2 linked regions of the Telluria mixta genome follow. The protein of the gene in region 1 interacts with the protein of each later gene in a pairwise test. Links are inferred from orthologs where the notes say so. Each region holds a gene or a part of one and is shown on either strand. Other genes may lie near its edges. The genes, in order: recR and recO.

Region 1 (10,502 bases):
TCGTCGCCACCGGCCCGAACGAAGTGCTGGGCCTCGTGCGCGACATCAGCGAACGCAAGCGCGCGGAAGAACAGATCCGGCGCCTGGCCTATTGCGACAGCCTGACCGGCATCCCGAACCGCCAGGCGTTCCTCGAGATGCTGGAACGCGAACTGCAGCGCTCGAAGATCGACAACACGAAGTTCGCCGTGCTGTTCATGGACCTGGACGCCTTCAAGCGCATCAACGACACGCTGGGCCACGACGTGGGCGACCAGTTGCTGAAGCAGGTGTCGGACCGCCTGCGCGAGACCATCCGCCCGAACGACCTGCTGTCGCGCGGCGACCTGCTCCCGCGCGTGGACGCGGCGAACAGCGCGGGCACGAACCTCGCGCGCCTGGGCGGCGACGAATTCACGATCCTGATTCCCGACCTCGAACGGGTCGAACACGCGCTCAACGTGGCGCACCGGGTGAAAGACGCGATGCGCCGCCCGTTCCTCATCGAAGGCAACGAGATCTTCGTGACGGCCAGCATCGGCATCTCGTTGTTCCCGGAGGACGGCGACGACTGCACGTCGCTGCTGAAGTACGCCGACACCGCGATGTACCACGCGAAGAACTGCGGCAAGAACAACGCCAAGCTGTACTCGTCGTCGCTGACGATGCAGATCATGAGCCACGTGAAGCTGGAAGTCGGCCTGCGCCGCGCGCTGCAGAACGACGAGCTGTACCTGCTCTATCAACCGCAGCTCGACGTACGCTCGTCCGAGATCGTGGGCGTGGAAGCCCTCGTGCGCTGGCGCCATGCGGAACGCGGCGTCGTCTCGCCCAACGAATTCATCCCGCTGGCCGAGGAAACGGGCCTGATCGTGCCGATCGGCGAATGGGTGCTGCGTACCGCCTGCAACCAGGCGCGCCAGTGGCAGAAATTCTCGCGTCGTCCCGTGCGCATCGCCGTGAACCTGTCGGCCAAGCAGTTCAAGGACGAGAACCTGTCGCAGATCGTGCTGTCAGCCTTGCACGACACTGGCCTCGACCCGCGCCTGCTCGAACTGGAGCTGACGGAAGGCACGCTGATGGACGACGCGAAGGCCACGCTGGCCACGCTGGAACAGCTGCGCGGCATCGGTGTGTACCTGTCGATCGACGACTTCGGCACCGGCTATTCGTCGATGAACTACCTGAAGCGCTTCGACGTGCGCGCCCTGAAGATCGACCGCAGCTTCATCAGCGGCCTGCCGCAGGATTCCGAGAATGCCGCGATCACGCGCGCCATTATCGCGATGGCGCACGGTCTCAAGATGATCGTCGTGGCGGAAGGCGTCGAGACGGGAGAACAGCTCGTGCTGCTGGAAGAATACGGCTGCGATCTCGTGCAGGGCTTTTATCTCGGGCGGCCGGCGCCGCCGGAGGCGGTGACCGGCATGCTGCAGAAATTGTGGGTGCCGATGGCGGTGCGCTGACGGCACACTGAAACACCGTCGCCCCCGCGAAGGCGGGGGCCCAATCTTGCGCCGCCAAAACGCTGAACTTGGGTTCCCGCCTGCGCGGGAACGACGTTGATTTAGTTCGTGAATTTCAACGTGTGCACCACCGCCCCCGGCAACAACGGCACCGGCTTCCCGCGCACCCAATCCTCGTGCCCTTTTAAAAAGTACGGCGACAGCGGATGCCCGCTCTGCCCGCCGGGCATGTCGAACAGCCCCTCTTCCTCGCGCCCCGGCGCCACCGTCAGGCGCTCCGATTGCCCGAACTTCGGCCCCGCCACGCGCGGCATGTTGGCGTCGCCCGGCAGCTGGTCCGGCGGCACGCTGAGCCAGCGGCGCAGTGCCGGCACCGCAATCGTGAACGGGTGCGCGATCGTCGCCGTGTTGCGCCGGCCCCAGGTGGCCTGCGCGAGCGGCGTGCCGTCTTCCTTCAGGTCCGCGATGGCGCGGTCGATGGCCGCCAGTTGCAGGTCTTGCCAGCTCGCATAGCCGGCCGGCAGCCACGCGGCCGGACGCGCGTCCAGCAGGCGCGCGACGATGTCCGGCCAGCGCGACGTCGCGACCACGATGCTGGCCTTCGGATCGAGTTTCGCCAGCTCCGCATCGACGCCGGCGAACAGCAGGTCATGCAGCGACCACATGAACTGGCGCGCCAGGCGATAGCCGACGGACGTCGTGCTCGCGCGGCCGTCCCAGCTTTGCTCCAGCAGGCGGCGAAACTCGGCGCGCTCCGGATGCTGGTCCAGCGCGCGGGCGTCCAGCGCGGCCAGGGCACGCTCGCGCCAGCCGGCGATGAACGGTGCGCGGTCGTCGAGCGACGCCTGGAACGCGGCCGGCACGTCCGTCCTGTCGCCGAGCTGGTGCACGGTGCCGCTCAACTGGTGCGCGCGCGCCCCCAGGTCGAAGCCGCCGTCGCCGATGATGCCGGCGTCCCCGCCCGCGAGCTGGCGGCTGTTTGCCGTCACCAGCTGCCCGCCGGGAGGATTGACGACGCGCGGATGCTGCGGCGGCGCGAGCAGTCCGGTCCACGTGGGCACGGCACCGTCGGACGCGAGCGGGAACGACACCTTGGAGCCGCCCTGCGCGCGCTGCGGCAGCGCGCCGGCGATGGTCCAGGCGATGCCGCCGCGGTCGTCGCCGAGGACGACGTTCTGCGCCGGGATGCCGTCGCTGGCCGCCGCGGCGAGCGCTTCGTCGAGGTTCGTCGACGCTTCCAGCTTCAGGTGGTTCAGGTTGAGCGCGCCGGGGTCGTGCGCGACCCAGTGCACCGCGTACTGGACGCCGTCGACGGTACGGACCGGACCGAGGCTCGTCTCGAGCACGGTCATCGTCTGCGCCGCTTCACCCTTCACGAGCAGCGTTTCCGTGTGCGCGACGGGCGTCTCCCAGCCATTCGTCGTGCGCACCTGGCCGGGATGGGCGGCGTCAAGGCCGAGGCGCACGAGGTCGAGCGTGTCCGCATAGCTGTTCGTGAACGCCCACGCGACATGGCCATTGCTGCCGACGATGACGGCCGGCGGCGTCCCCGGCAGGCTCACGCCGACGACGCGGCGCGGTTGCCCCTGCGCGTCCGGGAAGCGCAGCGCGAGGCGATACCACGTGTTCGGCAGTTGCAGGCCCAGGTGCATGTCGTCGGAGACGATGGCGGCGCCGTTCGTCGTACGCGTCCCGGCGATGGCGTAGTTGTTGCTGCCGACGGAATCGGTGAACGCCATGCCCGCCACCTGGCGCGCGGGGACGCTTTCCTTGCGGCCCCACCAGGCCGGCGCCGTGGCCGGAATCGGGGCCGGCGCCAGCGCGACGCCGTCGGCATCCATCGGCGTATCCCAGCGGGTCGCTTCGGGCAGCAGGAAGGCCAGCTGGGCCGGATCGAGGTGCGCCGCGAGCCACCCCCGCGCCAGTTCGCGCGGTTCCTGGTTGCCCTGCAAATCGAAATACATGGCCCAGACCGCCAGCAGCGAATCGGCCGGCGTCCACGGACGCGGCGCCGCACGGCTCAGCAGGTATTCGAACGGGCGCGCACGCAGGCCGTTCAGGCCGTCGTTGACGCCGGCAGCGTAGCGGTCCAGGAACGTACGCTCGGCCGGCGTCATGCGCTGCACGACCTGTTCGGCGCGGGCGCGGAAGCGGTGCAGGCGGTGCGCGCGGTCGAGCGGCAGCGCCTTGGCCCCGAACAGCTCCGCCAGTTCGCCGGCGGCACTGCGGCGCAGCAGATCCATCTGGAAGAAGCGCTCCTGGCCATGCACGAAGCCGGTGGCATAGGCGACGTCGAGCCGGTTCGCCCCGCTGATGGTCGGCACGCCGTTCGCATCGCGCTCCACCGTCACGGACGCCGACAGCAGCGGCGAGCGATGCTGGCCGTCGAGCTCGGGCAGGCTCGCGCGCAAGGTCATCCAGGCGCCGCCCGCGACGAGCACCGGCAGCACGACGGCCCCGACCGCAACCCGCCGTCCCCACTTCCGCCATCCACGTTGTCGCATCTCGCTCATCCCTTTGGAAAAGGCGCATCTTGCCAGAAATTGCACGTGCGGGCGAGTACGTGACAACCCTTACCCGCGATGGTTCCCTGCGCGCGATTGAGCAGGCTCTCTCGGAGGCTCGCGCTGGCTTCTAAGCTGTGAGAAGGCGCGCAGGACGCGCGTGTTGGCGAGTGTTGGATTCAGGAGGCACCATGATTCGGGTGCTAAGTATTGGGTTGGTGCTGGCGCTGGCCGCGTGCACGACGCCGCAGGAGCGCGCGGCCCAGGCCCAGGCCGACGTCGAGCGGATGATGGCGATCTACGGACCGGCCTGCGTCCGGCTGGGCTACGCAGCGCAGACGGATGCGTGGCGCAGTTGCGTGATCAGCCTGGGTGCGAAGTACGATCAGCAACGCTATGGACCGCCTGCGGGCTACTATGGCTGGGGTCCGGGTTACTGGCGGGGTGGCTGGTGGGATCCGTACTGGTGAAGCGCGGGTTGAGGCGCTGAGTGACACGGCGCGCGAACTCGGCTTTCGTCACCGCCTCGCGACTTTCCAGCAGGCGCTCCAGTGTCCGCTGGATGTGACGGACCAGTTCCGGATAGCGCGCATCCGGCGGATGCAGGCTGAAGCGCACGAGCGGCGAACGCGCCAGCACGGACGCCGTGGCGTCCGCGATGCGCGGCGACAGGATGCGCCCGCCGCGGTTGCGTGCCGCGTACACGAGCGACGGCGACAGGATCGCGTGCGTGCCGTGGCGGTTGTTTTGCGTGAATAGCGTGGACGTCGCGGGAGCGATGACCGGGTTCGGGTTGTCTTCCGGCAGATCTTGCGGCCGATCTTGCGCCAGATCTGGCAGCGGCGCCGCATCAGCGCGGCCGGGTACATCGTGACGCAGGTCCGTGCCGTTCGCACCTGTCCAATTGCGCGCGTCGAACTGCGTGTTGCCGGGGCCTCGGACAGACTGGTTGCCCCTGCCGGTCTGGACAGCCCCGCTGCCGCCCTGGATGCTCGCGCTGGCATCGCCGCGATACCCCGGCCGCCCGCCGGTGTCGTGCAATGCCTGCTGACAATGCGGTCGCGCGACCGGGCGACGCTCGCCCGCCCCCGGCAGACAATGGAAATGGCTGAACGTGGTCGTGTACGCGAATGGCGCATCGCGCAAGGCCCGCCAGGCGCCCTCGCCCAGCAGCCAGGCCGGCGGGACGAAGCCGGTGGGCGTCCAGCCGCGCGCCGCGAACCAGTCGAGGCCGAGCTCCAGGCGCCGCCGCGCTTCCGACTCCGTCAGTGCCGCGAATTCGCCCTCGCTCCGCGTGTACACGTTGCGCAGGAAGCGCGCGCGCAGGCCGCCGCTGCCCGCCTCCGTGTCGAGATGGCTGTAGCCGTGCAGCGCCAGCTCGTCGCCGCGCTCCAGCGCCACGTTCAGGCAAGCTTCCATCGCGAGGGACTGCTCGGGCCGGAAGTGGTAATGCGGGACGACGAGCCAGGTCAGCGGGATGTCCGCCACGGCGCGCACGGCCTCCACGAGGCGCAGGCAATCGCTCCATGTAGCCGGCGCCACGTCGTGGATCGAGACGCACAGCATGTGCTCGTCAGGGGACCATTCAGTCTGTGACACGGATGCGCTCCCGTTCATGGATCAGCTCGATGGCGATGTCGTCGGCCGCGTGCGGATACCCGTTCAGCAAGCCTTGGTAGCGGCCAATCACCTGCGGCAGGATCTCGTTCCAGTCGTAGCGTTCGACGGCCCTGCGCCGTGCCGCCTGCCCCATGCGGACGAGGTCGCGCTGGTAGATGGCTTCGATCGCGCCGGCCAGGCTGTCGACGTGGTTCGGCTCGGCCAAGATACCTGTCTCCGTGTCGACCAGCTCGGCCACGCCGCCCTTGTTTGTGGCCACGACGGGCAGGCCGCATGCCATCGCTTCCAGCACGATCAGGCCGAACGTTTCGCAATCGCCCGGATGCACGAGCACGTCGCAGCTGGCCAGCAGGCTGGCCAGCTGGCGCTGGTCGCGCCGGAACGGGATATGCGTGACGCGGTCGCAAAACGGCAGCACGCCGCCGCCGCCCACGAGGATCAGGTGGTACGGGTCGCCCAGCTTGCGCACGGCTTCGATAAGGACGTGCAGCTTCTTTTCCGGCGTGAAGCGGCCCGCATAGACGAGCAGGCGCGTCTCCGGGGCAAGGCCCAGGTGTTCGCGCAGGGTCTCGTCGCGGCGCTGCGGCCGGAACACGCTGCTGTCGATGCCGAGCGGCTGGTGCACGGCGCCGGAGACGCCGATCGCCTCCAGCTGCTGCACCATGATGCGGCTGGGTGCCAGCACGAGGTCGAACTGGCGGTACAGGTTGGCGAGGTAGCGGCAGGTGCCGCGCGCGATCCAGCGGCCGAAGCGCGGCTGCACGAGGCGCGGCAGGTCGGAATGGTAGAAGGCGACGGCCGGGATGTCGTAGCGCTTGCGCATGCGCAGCGCGGCCCAGGCGCAGTGGCCCGCATCGCCCGCCTCGACGACGTCGGGCCGGACGGATTCCAGCAGGCGGGCCGGGCCTTCGACGGACAACGGCATGCGGAAGCCGTGAAAACCCGGCAGGCCGGCGGACGGTATCTTGACGAGCGCGGGCACCGTGTCATCGCACGTCTCCACGTTGGAGCTCATGATCGTGTGCTGCACGCGGCTGCGTCGTGCCAGCCAATGGGCCTTGGCATTCAGATAGGTGCTGACGCCGCCTCCTTCGGCCGCGTAGAACATCGTGATGTCGACGAGATGCATGCTTGGGGTCCGGTCAAAGTATCCCCACGATAGCAGCGTAGACGGTGCAGCGGGTTTGCGCACTGTCAAGCGAACACCGCCTGCTGCCGGGAGCCGCTACGATGCCGTCATTGTCGCGCGACCATGTAAGGGCTCCCCGTTTTGGGGAGGCCCATTATGCACTGCGCCTGTCGAGCATGGCGCGCGCGATGGTGCCCGCGTCCACGTACTCGAGCTCGCCCCCGACGGGAACGCCGCGCGCGAGGCGACTGACCTTGAGTCCGCGCGCCTTCAGCATCTCGCTGATGTAGTGGGCGGTCGCTTCGCCCTCGTTGGTGAAATTGGTGGCGAGCACGACTTCCTTGACCCCGCCGTCGCCGGCTCGACCGATCAGCTTTTCCAGGTGCAGGTCCTTGGGACCGATGCCGTCCAGCGGCGACAACCGGCCCATCAGCACGAAGTACAGGCCCTTGTACGTCAGGGTCTGCTCGATCATCATCTGGTCGGCCGGCGTCTCGACGATGCACAGAAGTGTCCGGTCGCGCTGCTCGTCGGCGCACAGGTCACACACCTCGGTTTCAGAGAAGGTATTGCACATGGCGCAGTGATGCACCGCATCGACGGCCTGGTACAGCGCACGCGACAGCATGGCCGCACCTTCGCGGTCATGCTGCAGCAGGTGGAAGGCCATGCGCTGCGCCGACTTCGGCCCGACGCCCGGCAGGCGGCGCAAGGCCTCGGTAAGGAAGTCGAGCGATTTGGACATAATGGACTCGCCTCCGCCAGTGCTTACTGTGCGCGCCAGGCGGACAATGCCTCGGCGGTCATGGTGGGAACGAACTCGGTGACGGCGTAGGTCGCCAGGCCGGCCTGCGCGAACGGATCGTCGCGCAGCGCAGCGTCGAGCTCGGCGCGGTCGGCCGCATGGGCGATGAGGATGCCGCCGTCGCGCGGCTCCTTGCGGCCCGCCATCAGGAACAGCCCGCGCGCAGTGTGCTCTTGCAGCCAGGCGCGGTGCGCCGGGAGGTAGGCATCGATGCGCTCGAGCGGCGCCGTGTAGGTGAGTGTAACGATGAACATAAAATGAGCATCAGAACGGCATCTTGAAGCCCGGCGGCAGCGGCAGGCCGGCGGTCAGGCCGCTCATCTTTTCCTGGGCGGTGGTTTCGGCCTTGCGCACGGCGTCGTTGAACGCGGCGGCGACCAGGTCTTCCAGCATGTCGCGGTCGTCGCCCAGCAGCGACGGGTCGATCGACACGCGCTTGACGTCGTTCTTGCACGTCATGACGACCTTCACGAGGCCGGCACCCGACTGCCCTTCGACTTCGATCAGAGCCAGCTGCTCCTGCGCCTTCTTCATGTTGTCCTGCATGGCCTGCGCCTGCTTCATCAGGCCTGCGAGCTGGTTTTTCATCATGATGTGTTCTCCAAAAAAGTCGGATGGGTAAATCGTTTATACAGTTTATACCGGCGCCGGCGCGGGGCCGGCTCAGGACGCGATCGGCCGCATGGAACCGGGCACGACGAACGCGTCGAACGTGCTCACCATGTTTTGCACGAACGGATCGGCATCGACGGTGGCCTCGGCTTCGCGCTGCAGGCGCTCGCGCCGCGCCTTGGCCTCGGCGCTGGCCGTGTACCAGGTCGGCGCGATCTCGGTCTCGACGTTCACGCGCACGGCCGGGAAGCATTCCTGCAGGGCAGCGCACAGCTTTTCGCTGTTACCGCTGGCGCGCAGCGTGTCGACCGGGACGCGCAGACGGAACGTCGCGGCGGCGCCATCCGCCACGCACTCGATCAGCTCGGTCTGGAAGGCCAGCTGCTGGGCCACGCCGCGCAGCGGCAGCGAGGCCGCGAGCGCCGGCCAGTTGCCGTCCCAGTCGATGGCCGGCACGGGCGTGATGACGTAGGCGTACGGCGGCGCGGAAGGTGCCGCGGCACGGGCCGGCACCGGAGGCGCCTGCACCGCCGGGGCTTCCATCGCCAAGGCACTGTCGTCGGAAAACTCGGTGACCCAGGCCGGCGGCTCGTCGTCGGCGACTGCCTGTTCGGCCTGTCCCTGCGCGGGCTGGCGCATCATCGCCGGCTGCGGCTGGGCGGCGGACTGGGGCTGCGTCCGTGCGGCGGCAGCGGCGGCGCCGTTCGGCGCGCCCTGGTCCCACGGGGCCGGCGCGGCGGGCGCGGAAGGCGCAGCGGCCGGAGCAGGCGCGGCGGCAGCCGGCGGTTCCGCAGCCGGTGCCGGACGCCGTGGCACGCCTCCCATGCGGGAACCGGCGCGCGCCGCTTCCAGCGCGGCATCGAGGGCCGCACGGGCCGACGTCATGGCGCGGCCGGCGCCTTGTGCGGACGGCGCTGCCGCCGGCGCGGGCGCGGGTGCCGCGGAAGCAGCCGGGCCGGCCGGACGCGCCGCGGCGGCCGGCGCAGCGGAGGCTGCCGCTGCCGCGGGACGCGCCGGTGCCGCCTGCGGCATCGTGCGCGCCAGCGCGGCCGGTGCGGGCGACGCCGCCTGCTCGGCGCCGCCCTGTCCCGGGCGGAACGCCAGCATGCGCAGCAGGGTCATCGTGAAGCCCGCGTACTCGTCCGGCGCGAGGCCGATCTCGTTGCGGCCGATCACGGCGATCTGGTAATACAGCTGCACTTCCTGCGGATCGAATTGCGTGGCGAGACGCTGGATGTCGACCAGTTCCGGCAGGTCGTCCGGCAGCGCGGCCGGCACGGTCTGCGCCAGCGCGATCCGGTGCAGCAGGGTGCCGAGGTCCTGCAGCGCGCCGTTGTACGACAGGCTGCGGCTGGCCATTTCATCGGCGACGGCCATCAGGTCGGCGCCGTCCTGGTTCGCGAGCGCGTCGAGCAGGCGGACCAGATAGGACTGGTCGAGCGCACCCAGCATGCCCTGCACGGCGTCGAGCGTGACGGCGCCGGCCGCATAGGCGATGGCCTGGTCGGTCAGCGACAGCGCGTCGCGCATCGAACCGTGCGCGCCCTGCGCGAGCAGGCGCAGGGCGGGCTGCTCGAACGTCACGCCTTCCTGGCCGAGGATGTTTTCCAGGTGGCCCACGATGTGGCCAGGCGGCATCTGCTTCAGGTTGAACTGCAGGCAGCGCGACAGCACGGTCACGGGAATCTTTTGCGGGTCCGTCGTCGCGAGGATGAATTTCACGTGCTCGGGCGGTTCTTCCAGCGTCTTCAGCATCGCGTTGAAGGCGTGGTTCGTGAGCATGTGCACCTCGTCGATCATATAGACCTTGAAGCGCGCATTGCTCGGCGCGTAGACCGCCTGCTCCAGCAGCTGGGCCATCTCGTCGACACCGCGGTTCGACGCGGCGTCCATCTCGACGTAGTCGACGAAGCGGCCGGCGTCGATCGCGCGGCACGGCTCGCACTGGCCGCACGGCTCGGCCGTGATCGATCCGTTGCCGTCCGGCCCGACGCAGTTGAGCGACTTGGCCAGGATGCGCGACAGCGTGGTCTTGCCCACCCCGCGCGTGCCGGTGAACAGATAGGCGTGGTGCAGCCGTCCGGTACGCAAGGCATGGGTCAGCGCACGGACGACGTGCTCCTGGCCAACCAGCGTTTCGAAGTTCCGGGGACGGTATTTGCGGGCGAGGACTTGATAGGACATACCGAGATTTTACCGTAGACCGGGCGAGGCGCGGCAACATTAGACGCTCATCGGGAATTCCCCTACACTGATATTTTTCTTTCAATTAGGAAAAATGAAAAACTCGTTGCGCATCCCGCTGCTTACCACTTCCCTGTTCACTTCCCTGCTGCTCGCGCTGCCGGGCCATGCCGCCGAACGCGAATGGCTCCCGTACCGCAAGC
Region 2 (10,478 bases), 3.1 Mb from region 1 along the record:
CAACCAGGCGCCCGTCGAGGTGGAGCGCCAGGTGTCGAACTGGATGGCGGCGCTGTTCGGCTTTCCTGGCACGGCCCGCGGCGTGTTCGTCACGGGCACGTCGATCGCCAACTTCATGGGTGTCGTCGTCGCGCGCACGCACGCGCTCGGGCGCGATGTGCGCGCGCAGGGGCTCGCGGCGCATGCGGACCTGCGCGCGTACGCGTCGGCGGAAGCGCATGGCTGCATTGCGAAGGCAATGGACTTGGCGGGCTTCGGTACGGATGCACTGCGCAGCGTGCGCGTGGACGCCGCCGGCCACATGGACGTGTCCGATCTCGCCGCGCAGGTCGCTGCCGATCGCCGCAACGGGTTGCAGCCGTTCCTCGTCGTCGCCAGTGCCGGGACCGTGAATACGGGCGCCATCGATCCGCTCGCGACGCTCGCCGACTTCGCGCGCGACCACGGCATGTGGCTGCACGTCGACGGCGCCTATGCGGCGCTCGGGGTGCTGGCGCCGGACGTCGCGCCGCTGTTGGACGGGATCGCGCGCGCCGACTCGCTCGCCTTCGATTTTCACAAATGGGGCCAGGTGCCGTACGACGCGGGCTTCTTCATGGCGCGCGACGGCGCGCACATGCTCGACGCGTTCGCGGCGCCGGCCGCGTACCTGCAGCGGGCGGGGCGGGGGCTCGCGGCGGGGGAAGCGTGGCCGTGCGATCTGGGACCCGATCTGTCGCGGGGCTTCCGGGCGCTGAAGACGTGGCTCACGTTCCAGGTCTACGGCGCCGACGCCATCGGCCGCTCGATCTCGGCCACGTGCGCGCTGGCCCGCTACCTTGCGGAGCGCATCGCGGCCGAGCCGGACCTGGAACTGGCGGCGCCCGTCACGTTGAATATCGTGTGCTTCCGCTTTGTCTGCGCGGATCCTGAACGCGTGAACCGTGAGATCGTGCTCGCGCTGTACGACGAAGGCCGCGTGGCGCCCTCCGCGACGACGCTCGACGGCCGTTACGCGATCCGCGCCGCCATCGTCAACCACCGCACGGGCCGTGCCGACATCGACGCGCTCGTCGATGCCGTGCTGCGCGCCGGCCGCCTGTCATGATCACGCCCGCACTCATCGACGCCGCCGCCACGCCGTACGCCCCGCTGATCGGTGCCGCGGCCCTGATGCGCTGCGCCTTCGATCGTGCCGACCTGCGCCCGGTCGGCGAACGCCTGCTGGCACGCGCCCAGGCACATCCCGACGACGCGAACGCGTGGCTGGACGCCAGCTTCGTGCTGCAGTTGCTCGGCCAGCGCGCGGCGGGCCTGGAGGTGCAACGCCACGCGCTGGCGATCCGGTCGCTGTACGCGCTGCCGGCGCCGGCGCGCGTGCCGACCCTGCGCCTGCTCGTGCTGATGGGACCCGGCGACTTCATGGCCAATACGCCGATCGAATTCCTGCTGCAGACGTCGAACGCCGCCGCGCACGTGCAATACGTGACGCCCGACCTGCCGCTGCCGGAGCAGGTGCCCGACCACGACGTGCTGTTCGTGGCGATCGCGCAATCCGACGCCAACGGACCGCTGCTGCGCGACGTGGCGCAGATGCTGGCCGGCTGGCCGCGCCCCGTCATCAACCGGCCGGAGCGGATTGCACACCTGTCGCGCGATGGCGTCTGCGCGATGCTCGATGGCGTGACCGGTATGCTGGTGCCGCGGACGGTGCGCCTGGATCGGGCGAGGGCGATGCAACTAACCGACGCGGCGTTCCCACTCATCGTGCGGCCAGTGGATTCGCACGCGGGCACGGATCTGCAAAAGGTGGATGATGCGGCCGCGTTGGGCGCGTACCTCGCAGCGCACGCGGCCGGCGAGTTCTTTCTCGCGCCGTTCGTCGATTATTCCGGCCCTGACGGCCAGTTCCGCAAATACCGCATCGTGCTCGTCGACGGCAAGCCGTTCATCTGCCACCTGGCGATCTCGTCGCACTGGATGGTGCACTACCTGAACGCGGGTATGGACGACAGCGCCGGCAAGCGGGCGGAGGAGGCGGCCGGGATGGCCGCGTTCGACGAGGGTTTCGCGCGCCGTCACGCGGCGGCGCTGGCGGACATCGATGCGCGAATCGGCTTGCCCTGGCTGGGCATCGATTGCGCGGAGACGCGCGATGGCCGGTTGCTCATCTTCGAAGTGGACAACGCGATGGTCGTGCACGCGATGGACGATGCGGGCAGGTATCCGTACAAGGGGCCCGTGATGGACAGGGTGTTCGGGGCGTTCGAGGGAATGCTGCACCGGGCTGCCGGACAAGCTGAGGCTTAAAACAACGTCGCCCCCGCGAAGGCGGGGGCGACGTTTTTCATGCAGCGACTAACTCATACGCATCACTGGCGACGACAGCCGGCTCACCCAGCAACTCCCGCATGAACACCCGCTTCGCCTCGCTGCGCGGACTCGCCCAGAAACTGTCCAGCGTCGCCTGCGGCACATCGTCGTAATCCACGCGCAACACGTACGGCCGCCCCATGAGTTCGCTGTGGACATAGCTCGCGAAGCATTCCGCGAAATCGTCGTACGGATTCGTTGCCCCGTACAGGCTGGGAAAGTCGCTGCCTTCCAGGCCGGCATACGCGGTCACGATGGCATCGCTGTGCAATTGATTCGTGCCGTAGAAATCGACCGCGCCGCGCAGGTCGAAATCCGAACTGTTCCACGGCACGAAGCGCCCGGCCGCATTTACATGCCAGCTCAGGTCAAGGAAGGGGAATACGGTTGCCGGCACCGGTTCCCACCAGCGCGGCAGGAACGATCCGCCCGCCGTCACGACGTGGCCGAACTCGTGCAGCAGCAGGAACTGCAGGGCGTGGGCGCGGGTGTCGTCGTGCGGGGTGGCGATCGTCGCGGCGAGCGAGAAGCCGGGGCCGCCGAACGGCAGGTTTTCCTTCCACGTGGCCCAGGAGTTGGCCGTATGGGTTTCCAGCAGATCCAGGTCGAGCAGCACGATGCAGCCGAGGATGCGGCCGTCGACGGCATCCGCCACGATGTCCGTGATGCCCGACGACCCGAGGCCGCGGCCCGTGCAGACGCCCAGCAGCAGCGGGTCCACGAGGTCGCGCACGGCGGCCGGCATGCCCGTCAGCGCGGCGCGCAGGTCGGCCTGTAGGGCGGCGTCCGGCACGCACGGGGCGGGCACGGCGTCCAGGCCCGTCGCCATGTTCACCTGGTGCACGACGTCGCGCACTTCATCGGGCAGGGACAGGATGCGTTGCTCGATGGGCAAGGAAAGCTGCATGCGCCATTGCTGCGGTTCGGACGTGTAGATCATGGTGGCGAAAAGTAGGGCGGCGGGCCGCCGATGAGTCATTAACGGCGGGTCCTTGCCCAACTTGAATCGGGGTCGTCCCCGGAAACCGGGCTTTCTGGCTCGAAATCCGGTAAAATGGGCAGCTTGCGGGTCAAGCCGCGGCCTTCATGAGCCGCGATTCGCCCGATAAGGCGCTCGCCCGGGGAACTTCCCGTCCCCCAGACGCGGCGCTTTTTTCGTATTGCGCCGGCAGGATCGAACCCTGTCGGCCTGGCCGCGTGCCGCTCTTTTTGGTTTTGAGTTTGTTAATGAAAAACATACGTAACTTTTCCATCATCGCCCACATCGATCACGGTAAATCGACCCTGGCGGACCGCATCATCCAGCTGTGCGGCGGCCTGTCGGAACGTGAAATGGACGAGCAGGTGCTCGACTCGATGGACCTGGAGCGCGAGCGCGGCATCACCATCAAGGCGCAGACCGCGGCGCTGTCCTATAAGGCGCGCGATGGCCAGACCTATAACCTGAACCTGATCGACACCCCGGGCCACGTCGACTTCAGCTATGAAGTGTCGCGCTCGCTGTCCGCCTGCGAAGGCGCGCTGCTCGTCGTCGACGCGTCGCAGGGCGTGGAGGCGCAGACCGTCGCCAACTGCTACACGGCGCTGGACTTGGGCGTCGAAGTGGTGCCCATCCTGAACAAGATCGACCTGCCGCACGCCGATCCGGATCGCGCGAAGCAGGAGATCGAGGACGTCATCGGCCTCGACGCCACCGACGCCACCACCTGCTCCGCAAAGACGGGCCTGGGCGTGGAAGACGTGCTGGAAACGCTGATCGCGAAAGTGCCGCCGCCGGAAGGCGATCCAGACGCGCCGCTGCAGGCGCTGATCGTCGACTCGTGGTACGACAGCTACGTCGGCGTCGTGATGCTCGTGCGCGTGAAGAATGGCACGCTGCGTCCGAAAGACAAGATCCTCCTGATGGCGACGGATTCCCAGCAGCTGGTCGAGCAGGTCGGCGTGTTCACGCCGCGCTCCGTGCAGCTGTCGGAGCTGAAGGCGGGCCAGGTGGGCTTCATCATCGCCGGCATCAAGGAATTGAAGGCCGCGAAGGTGGGCGATACCGTCACCCTGGCGTCGCGTCCGGCACCGGAGCCGCTGCCCGGCTTCAAGGAAGTGCAGCCGCAGGTGTTCGCCGGTCTGTTCCCGGTGGAAGCAAACCAGTACGACGCGCTGCGCGACTCTCTGGAAAAGCTGAAGCTGAACGACGCCGCGCTGCAGTACGAGCCGGAAGTGTCGCAGGCGCTGGGCTTCGGCTTCCGCTGCGGCTTCCTGGGCCTCCTGCACATGGACGTCATCCAGGAGCGCCTGGAGCGCGAATTCGACCAGGACCTGATCACGACGGCCCCGACCGTCGTGTACGAAGTCGTGATGCGCGACGGCTCCATGATCAAGGTCGACAACCCGTCCAAGATGCCGGAAGTGTCGAAGATCGAAGAAGTGCGCGAGCCGATCGTCACCGTGAACCTGTACATGCCGCAGGAATATGTCGGCGCCGTCATCACGCTGTGCACCGGCAAGCGCGGCGTGCAGATGGACATGAGCTACCACGGCCGCCAGGTGAAACTCGTGTACGAGATCCCGATGGCCGAGATCGTGCTGGACTTCTTCGACCGCCTGAAATCCACATCGCGCGGCTATGCGTCGATGGACTACGAGTTCAAGGAATACCGCGCGTCGGACGTCGTGAAGGTCGACATGCTGATCAACGGCGACAAGGTCGACGCGCTCGCCATCATCGTGCACCGCGCCAATGCCGCCTACCGCGGCCGCCAGGTCGCCGCGAAGATGCGCGAACTGATCCCGCGCCAGATGTTCGACGTGGCGATCCAGGCCGCAATCGGCGCGACGATCATCTCGCGCGAAAACGTCAAGGCGCTGCGCAAGAACGTGCTGGCGAAGTGCTACGGCGGCGACGTCAGCCGCAAGAAGAAGTTGCTTGAGAAACAAAAGGCCGGCAAGAAGCGCATGAAGCAGGTGGGCTCCGTGGAGATTCCGCAGGAAGCGTTCCTCGCGATCCTCCAGGTGGAAGAAAAATAAAGGAAGAATAAGAAGCGATGAATCTGCAACCGATCCTCGGGAACTTTGCCCTGATTTTATTCGTGGCCATGGTGATCACGGGCGTCATCTGGTGCCTCGACGTGTTCGTCCTCGCGAAGCAGCGCCGCGCAAAGGCGGATGCGGCGTTGGCCGAGTACGACGCGCGCCACGCCAAGCTGACGGCCGACGGCATCAAGGTCGACAACGGCAACCGTGCCGTGCTGGAGGCATCGATCCTGCGCCAGCCGACGTGGGTCGAGTATTCCGGCAGCTTCTTCCCCGTGATCGCACTCGTGTTCGTGCTGCGTTCCTTCCTGTTCGAGCCGTTCAAGATCCCGTCGTCGTCGATGGTGCCGACTCTGCTCGTGGGCGACCTGATCCTCGTGAACAAGTTCGACTACGGTATCCGCCTGCCGGTGATCAACAAGAAGATCATCGACGTGGGCAATCCGCAGCGGGGCGACGTCATGGTGTTCAAATACCCCAAGGACATGAGCCAGGACTACATCAAGCGCGTGATCGGCGTACCGGGTGATAAAATCACTTACGCGAACAAGCGCCTGACCGTCAACGGCCAGCCGGTCGAGTACGTGCCGATGGACGATTACCTGGACGACGAGCGCCCGGTTTATCACAAGCAATTCCTGGAAAAGCTGACGAACGCGCCGCACCGCATCCTGAACATGGACGGTGCCCGCACGTTCAACCAGAGTGCCGTGGAGGATTTCCCCCATCACGAAAATTGCACCTATTCCTACGATGAATTTACCTGTATCGTACCGGAAGGCAATTATTTCATGATGGGCGATAACCGCGACAACAGCGCAGACAGCCGCTACTGGGGCTTCGTGCCGGACCAGAATATCGTTGGCAAGGCTGTGTTTGTTTGGATGAACTTCAGCAACCTGAAGCGCATCGGCGGTATCCACTAAGCCGGACGCGGAGGGTGTGATGAAAGGTGGCAAGCGGTATCGGATCGGTGCGGAGAGCGGTGTCTCGCTGTCGGGCCTGATCGTCGTGTTGATCGTGCTGGGCGCGCTGGCGCTGGTGGCCATCAAGGTGATTCCGGCCTTCATCGAATACCGGGCCGTCAAGAGTGCGATCGTCAAGGCGAAGGCCGAGGCCGGCTCCGGCACCGTGCGCGAGATCCAGCAGGCATTCGACAAGAATGCCGGCGTGAACGACGTGTCGGCCATCCAGGGCCGCGACCTCGTGATTACGCGCGACGGCGGCACGACCGAGATCAGCTTCGCCTACGAGAAGAAGGTTCCGCTGACGGACAGCGTCAGCCTGACGTTCAATTTTGACGGTACCACCGACCCCAGCGGCACCAATGCCGCCAAGGCCGACAAGGCCGATAAGTAATACGCCGGGAGGGCGCGCGATGGGATCGGCGCGCGGCGCCGGCCCATTAGATTGGTACGACAATGAATCTTCAGTTATTGCAAACCCGCCTAGGCTATACGTTCCGGGACCCCGGCCTGCTGCAACAGGCGCTGACCCACCGTAGCCACAGCAGTCTGCATAACGAGCGCCTGGAATTCCTCGGCGACTCGATCCTGAACTGCGTCGTCGCCTCCATCCTGTACGAGCGTTTCAACAACCTGGCCGAAGGCGACCTCTCTCGCCTGCGTGCCAACCTAGTCAAGCAGCAATCGCTGTTCGAGATCGCCCAGAAGCTGGAATTGTCGCAATTCCTGCGCCTGGGCGAGGGCGAACTGAAGTCCGGCGGGTTCCGCCGGCCGTCGATCCTGGCCGATACGCTGGAAGCCCTGCTGGGCGCCATCTTCCTCGACAGCGGCTTCGATGCGGCGCGCGACGCGATCCGCGCGTTTTATATCCCGCTGCTCGATTCCGTCGATCCACGTACGCTCGGCAAAGATGCCAAGACCCTGTTGCAGGAGTTCTTGCAGAGCAAAAAGATCTCGCTGCCCACGTACAACGTCGTCGCCACGCACGGCGCCGCGCACAGCCAGGAATTCGAGATCGAGTGTCTCGTGCCCAAGCTGGGCATCCAGGTGTTCGGCCGCGGCGGCAGCCGCCGCGCCGGCGAACAGGCCGCGGCGCGCCTCGCGCTGGAAACGGCCGAGCAATTGCTGCAGAAGAGCCCGTCCACGTCGCGCAAGTCGCGGCCCCGCTCGGCGCAGCTGAAACTGGCGGGCATCGCCACCGACCAGAGCGAGCTGACGGTGCAGGCCGAGGAGCCGCAGTCGGCGCAGAAACCATCACAGAAACAGCAGTCAGGAACCCCGTCAGCATGAACATGGAAACTACCCCCAACGACACCACCGAAGGCGCCCCGGAAGGCTTCCGCTGCGGCTACATCGCCATCGTCGGCCGTCCGAACGTGGGCAAGTCGACCCTGATGAACGTGCTGATCGGCGCCAAGGTGTCGATCACGTCGCGCAAGGCGCAGACGACGCGCCACCGCATCACGGGCATCCAGACCCGCGACGACGCGCAATTCATCTACGTCGACACGCCCGGCTTCCAGACCCGCCACGCGAACGCGCTGAACAAGACGCTGAACAAGACAGTGTCGAACACGCTGACGGCATCCGACGTGATCCTGTTCCTCGTCGAGGCCGGCACCTTCGGCCCGGCCGACCAGCAGGTGCTGGACCTGCTGCCGAAGAATGTGCCCGTCATCCTCGTCATCAACAAGTCCGACCGCATGAAGGACAAGGCCGAGCTGATGCCTTTTGCGGCCAAGCTCGCGGGTCTGCGCGATTTCACCGCGGTCGTGCCCGTGTCGGCGAAACTGCGCTTCCAGGTCGATGCGCTGGAAGGCGAGATCAAGCGCCACCTGCCGGAAAATCCGCCGATCTTCGGCCCGGACGACATCACGGACCGCAGCGAGAAATTCCTCGCGGCCGAGATCGTGCGCGAAAAAGTGTTCCGCCTGCTGGGCGACGAGCTGCCGTACACGAGCACCGTCCTCATCGAACAATTCCAGCAAGAGGGCAACCTGCGCCGCGTCTTCGCCGCGATCCTCGTCGAGCGCGACACGCACAAGTCCATGATCATCGGGAACAAGGGCGCGCGCCTGAAAGAGATTTCGACGCAATCCCGCCTCGACATGGAAAAGCTGTTCGGCGGTCCGGTCTACCTGGAAATCTGGGTCAAGGTGAAGTCCGGCTGGGCCGACAACGAAGCGGGCCTGCGCGCTTACGGTTACGAGTAACAAGCCGGGGTATCATCTCCGCATGCCCAGCCGCGACGACGAACTCATCGACAACGATAATGACGCGCACTCACCAGCAACGGTGAGCAAGCGCCGCACGCCCGCGCGCGAAGGCCGTGTCGTCGGCCAGCCGGGCTTCGTCCTGCACAGCTATCCGTACAAGGAAACGAGCCTCATTGTCGACCTGTTTACGCGCGATCACGGCCGCATCGGCGTCGTCGCGAAGGGCGCGAAGCGGCCGCATTCGAAACTGCGCGGCGTGCTGCAGACGTTTCAACCACTGTCCGTCTCGTTTTCCGGCAAGTCCGAACTGCGCACCTTGATCGACGCCGAGTGGGTCGGCGGCATGCTGCCGATCGAGAAGACCGCGCTGTTGTGCGGCTTTTATCTGAATGAATTGCTGGTGAAACTGCTGGCGCGCGACGATGCGCATCCCGCGCTGTTCAACCACTACGTCTCTACCCTGAACGAACTGGCGCACGGCGAACCGGCGCCCATCGCCTTGCGAAAATTCGAACGGGCCTTACTTAAGGAAACCGGGGTCGCCGCCGACCTCACGCGCTGCACGACGACGCGCGCCCCGGTCGAACCGGACGGCCTGTACGTCGTTGACCCGGAACGCGGTGCGCGCACGGCGCAGGCGGTGGAGTCGTGGCCGGTGGTGTCCGGCAAGACGCTGGTCGACATGGAACGCGAAGACTACGCCGACCCGCAGACCAAGGCGCAGAGCAAGCAGCTGATGCGCTTCCTGCTGGCCTATCACCTGGGAGGCGCGCCGCTGAACACGCGCCAGATTTTGATCGACCTGATGCAGCTTTAAGAACAAAGACTACGACCATGAGCTTCCTGCAACCCGCCGGCCAGGTGATCGACCTGGGCGTGAACATCGACCACATCGCCACCGTCCGCAACGCGCGCGGCACCGTCTATCCCGACCCGCTGCGCGCCGCGCTGATCGCCGAGCAGGCCGGTGCCGACCTGATCACCCTGCACCTGCGCGAAGACCGCCGCCACATCAGGGACGCCGACGTCCTCGCGATCCGCCCGCAACTGGCGACGCGCATGAACCTGGAAGCGGCCGTCACGCAGGAGATGATCGACTTCGCGTGCCAGGTGAAACCGCAGGACGTGTGCCTCGTGCCCGAGCGCCGCGAAGAAGTGACGACGGAAGGCGGCCTGGACGTCATCCGCTACCAGAAGGAAGTCGAGGCCGCGATCCGGCAACTGAAAGGCGAGGGCATCCGCGTGTCGCTGTTCATCGACGCGGACGAACAGCAGATCGCGGCTGCCGCGGCCGTCGGCGCGCCCGTCATCGAGCTGCACACGGGCCGCTACGCCGAAGCTTCCAGCCCCGAGGAGCACGCGCACGAGCTGGAACGCATCAAGGTGGGCGTGCGCGCCGGCGTGAAGCACGGCCTGCGCGTCAATGCGGGCCATGGCCTGCATTACACGAACGTGCAGCCGATCGCGGCGATCCCGGAAATCCACGAACTGAACATCGGCCATGCGATCGTCGCGCACGCGCTGTTCGCGGGTTTCGAAAACGCCGTGCGCGAAATGAAGGCGATCATGGTCGCCGCGCGCCTGGGCGTCTCTTACGCGGCGAAAGGCCAGTAATGATTTACGGGATCGGCACGGACATCGTCCAGATCTCGCGCGTCGAGGCCGCGTTGAAACGCAGCGGCCCACGCTTCGCCGAAAAGATCCTCGGCCCCGAGGAACTCGTCAAATACCACGCCCGCCGCGCCAAGAACGAGGTGCGGGGGCTGCGCTTCCTGGCCACGCGGTTCTCGGCCAAGGAGGCGTTCTCGAAAGCGATCGGCCTGGGCATGCGCATGCCCATGACCTGGCGCTCGGCCCAGATGCTCAACGCCCCGAGCGGCAAGCCGATTATCGTATGCAGCGGGGCGCTCGATGAATT

Evidence for each region.
Region 2: the proteins of recR (region 1) and recO interact in binary tests that used the Escherichia coli proteins (3 or more experiments, as listed by UniProt). The link is inferred for Telluria mixta from one-to-one orthologs.

What each region holds. Positions count from the first base shown.
Region 1 is NZ_CP119520.1:7,351,671-7,362,172, forward strand. What follows is about bases 5,649-8,539. They hold recR (recombination mediator RecR), read right to left. Parts: upstream 7,444-8,539; coding sequence 6,853-7,443; downstream 5,649-6,852. Other genes in these bases: P0M04_RS32390 (glycosyltransferase family 4 protein), read right to left, coding at 5,649-6,698; P0M04_RS32400 (YciI family protein), read right to left, coding at 7,467-7,757; P0M04_RS32405 (YbaB/EbfC family nucleoid-associated protein), read right to left, coding at 7,768-8,094; P0M04_RS32410 (DNA polymerase III subunit gamma/tau), read right to left, coding at 8,167-8,539. Also shown: P0M04_RS32370 (putative bifunctional diguanylate cyclase/phosphodiesterase), read left to right, coding at 1-1,445; P0M04_RS32375 (penicillin acylase family protein), read right to left, coding at 1,547-3,949; P0M04_RS32380 (hypothetical protein), read left to right, coding at 4,141-4,419; P0M04_RS32385 (polysaccharide deacetylase family protein), read right to left, coding at 4,313-5,548; more of P0M04_RS32390, read right to left, coding at 5,535-5,648; more of P0M04_RS32410, read right to left, coding at 8,540-10,299; P0M04_RS32415 (hypothetical protein), read left to right, coding at 10,394-10,502. UniProt on the Escherichia coli protein: May play a role in DNA repair. It seems to be involved in an RecBC-independent recombinational process of DNA repair. It may act with RecF and RecO.
Region 2 is NZ_CP119520.1:4,287,677-4,298,154, forward strand. The notes cover bases 7,612-10,478. They hold recO (DNA repair protein RecO), read left to right. Parts: upstream 7,612-8,579; coding sequence 8,580-9,377; downstream 9,378-10,478. Other genes in these bases: rnc (ribonuclease III), read left to right, coding at 7,612-7,634; era (GTPase Era), read left to right, coding at 7,637-8,557; pdxJ (pyridoxine 5'-phosphate synthase), read left to right, coding at 9,395-10,174; acpS (holo-ACP synthase), read left to right, coding at 10,174-10,478. In the rest of the region: P0M04_RS19190 (pyridoxal phosphate-dependent decarboxylase family protein), read left to right, coding at 1-1,087; P0M04_RS19195 (ATP-grasp domain-containing protein), read left to right, coding at 1,084-2,289; P0M04_RS19200 (hypothetical protein), read right to left, coding at 2,327-3,259; lepA (translation elongation factor 4), read left to right, coding at 3,580-5,373; lepB (signal peptidase I), read left to right, coding at 5,391-6,305; P0M04_RS19215 (DUF4845 domain-containing protein), read left to right, coding at 6,325-6,738; more of rnc, read left to right, coding at 6,801-7,611. UniProt on the Escherichia coli protein: Involved in DNA repair and RecF pathway recombination.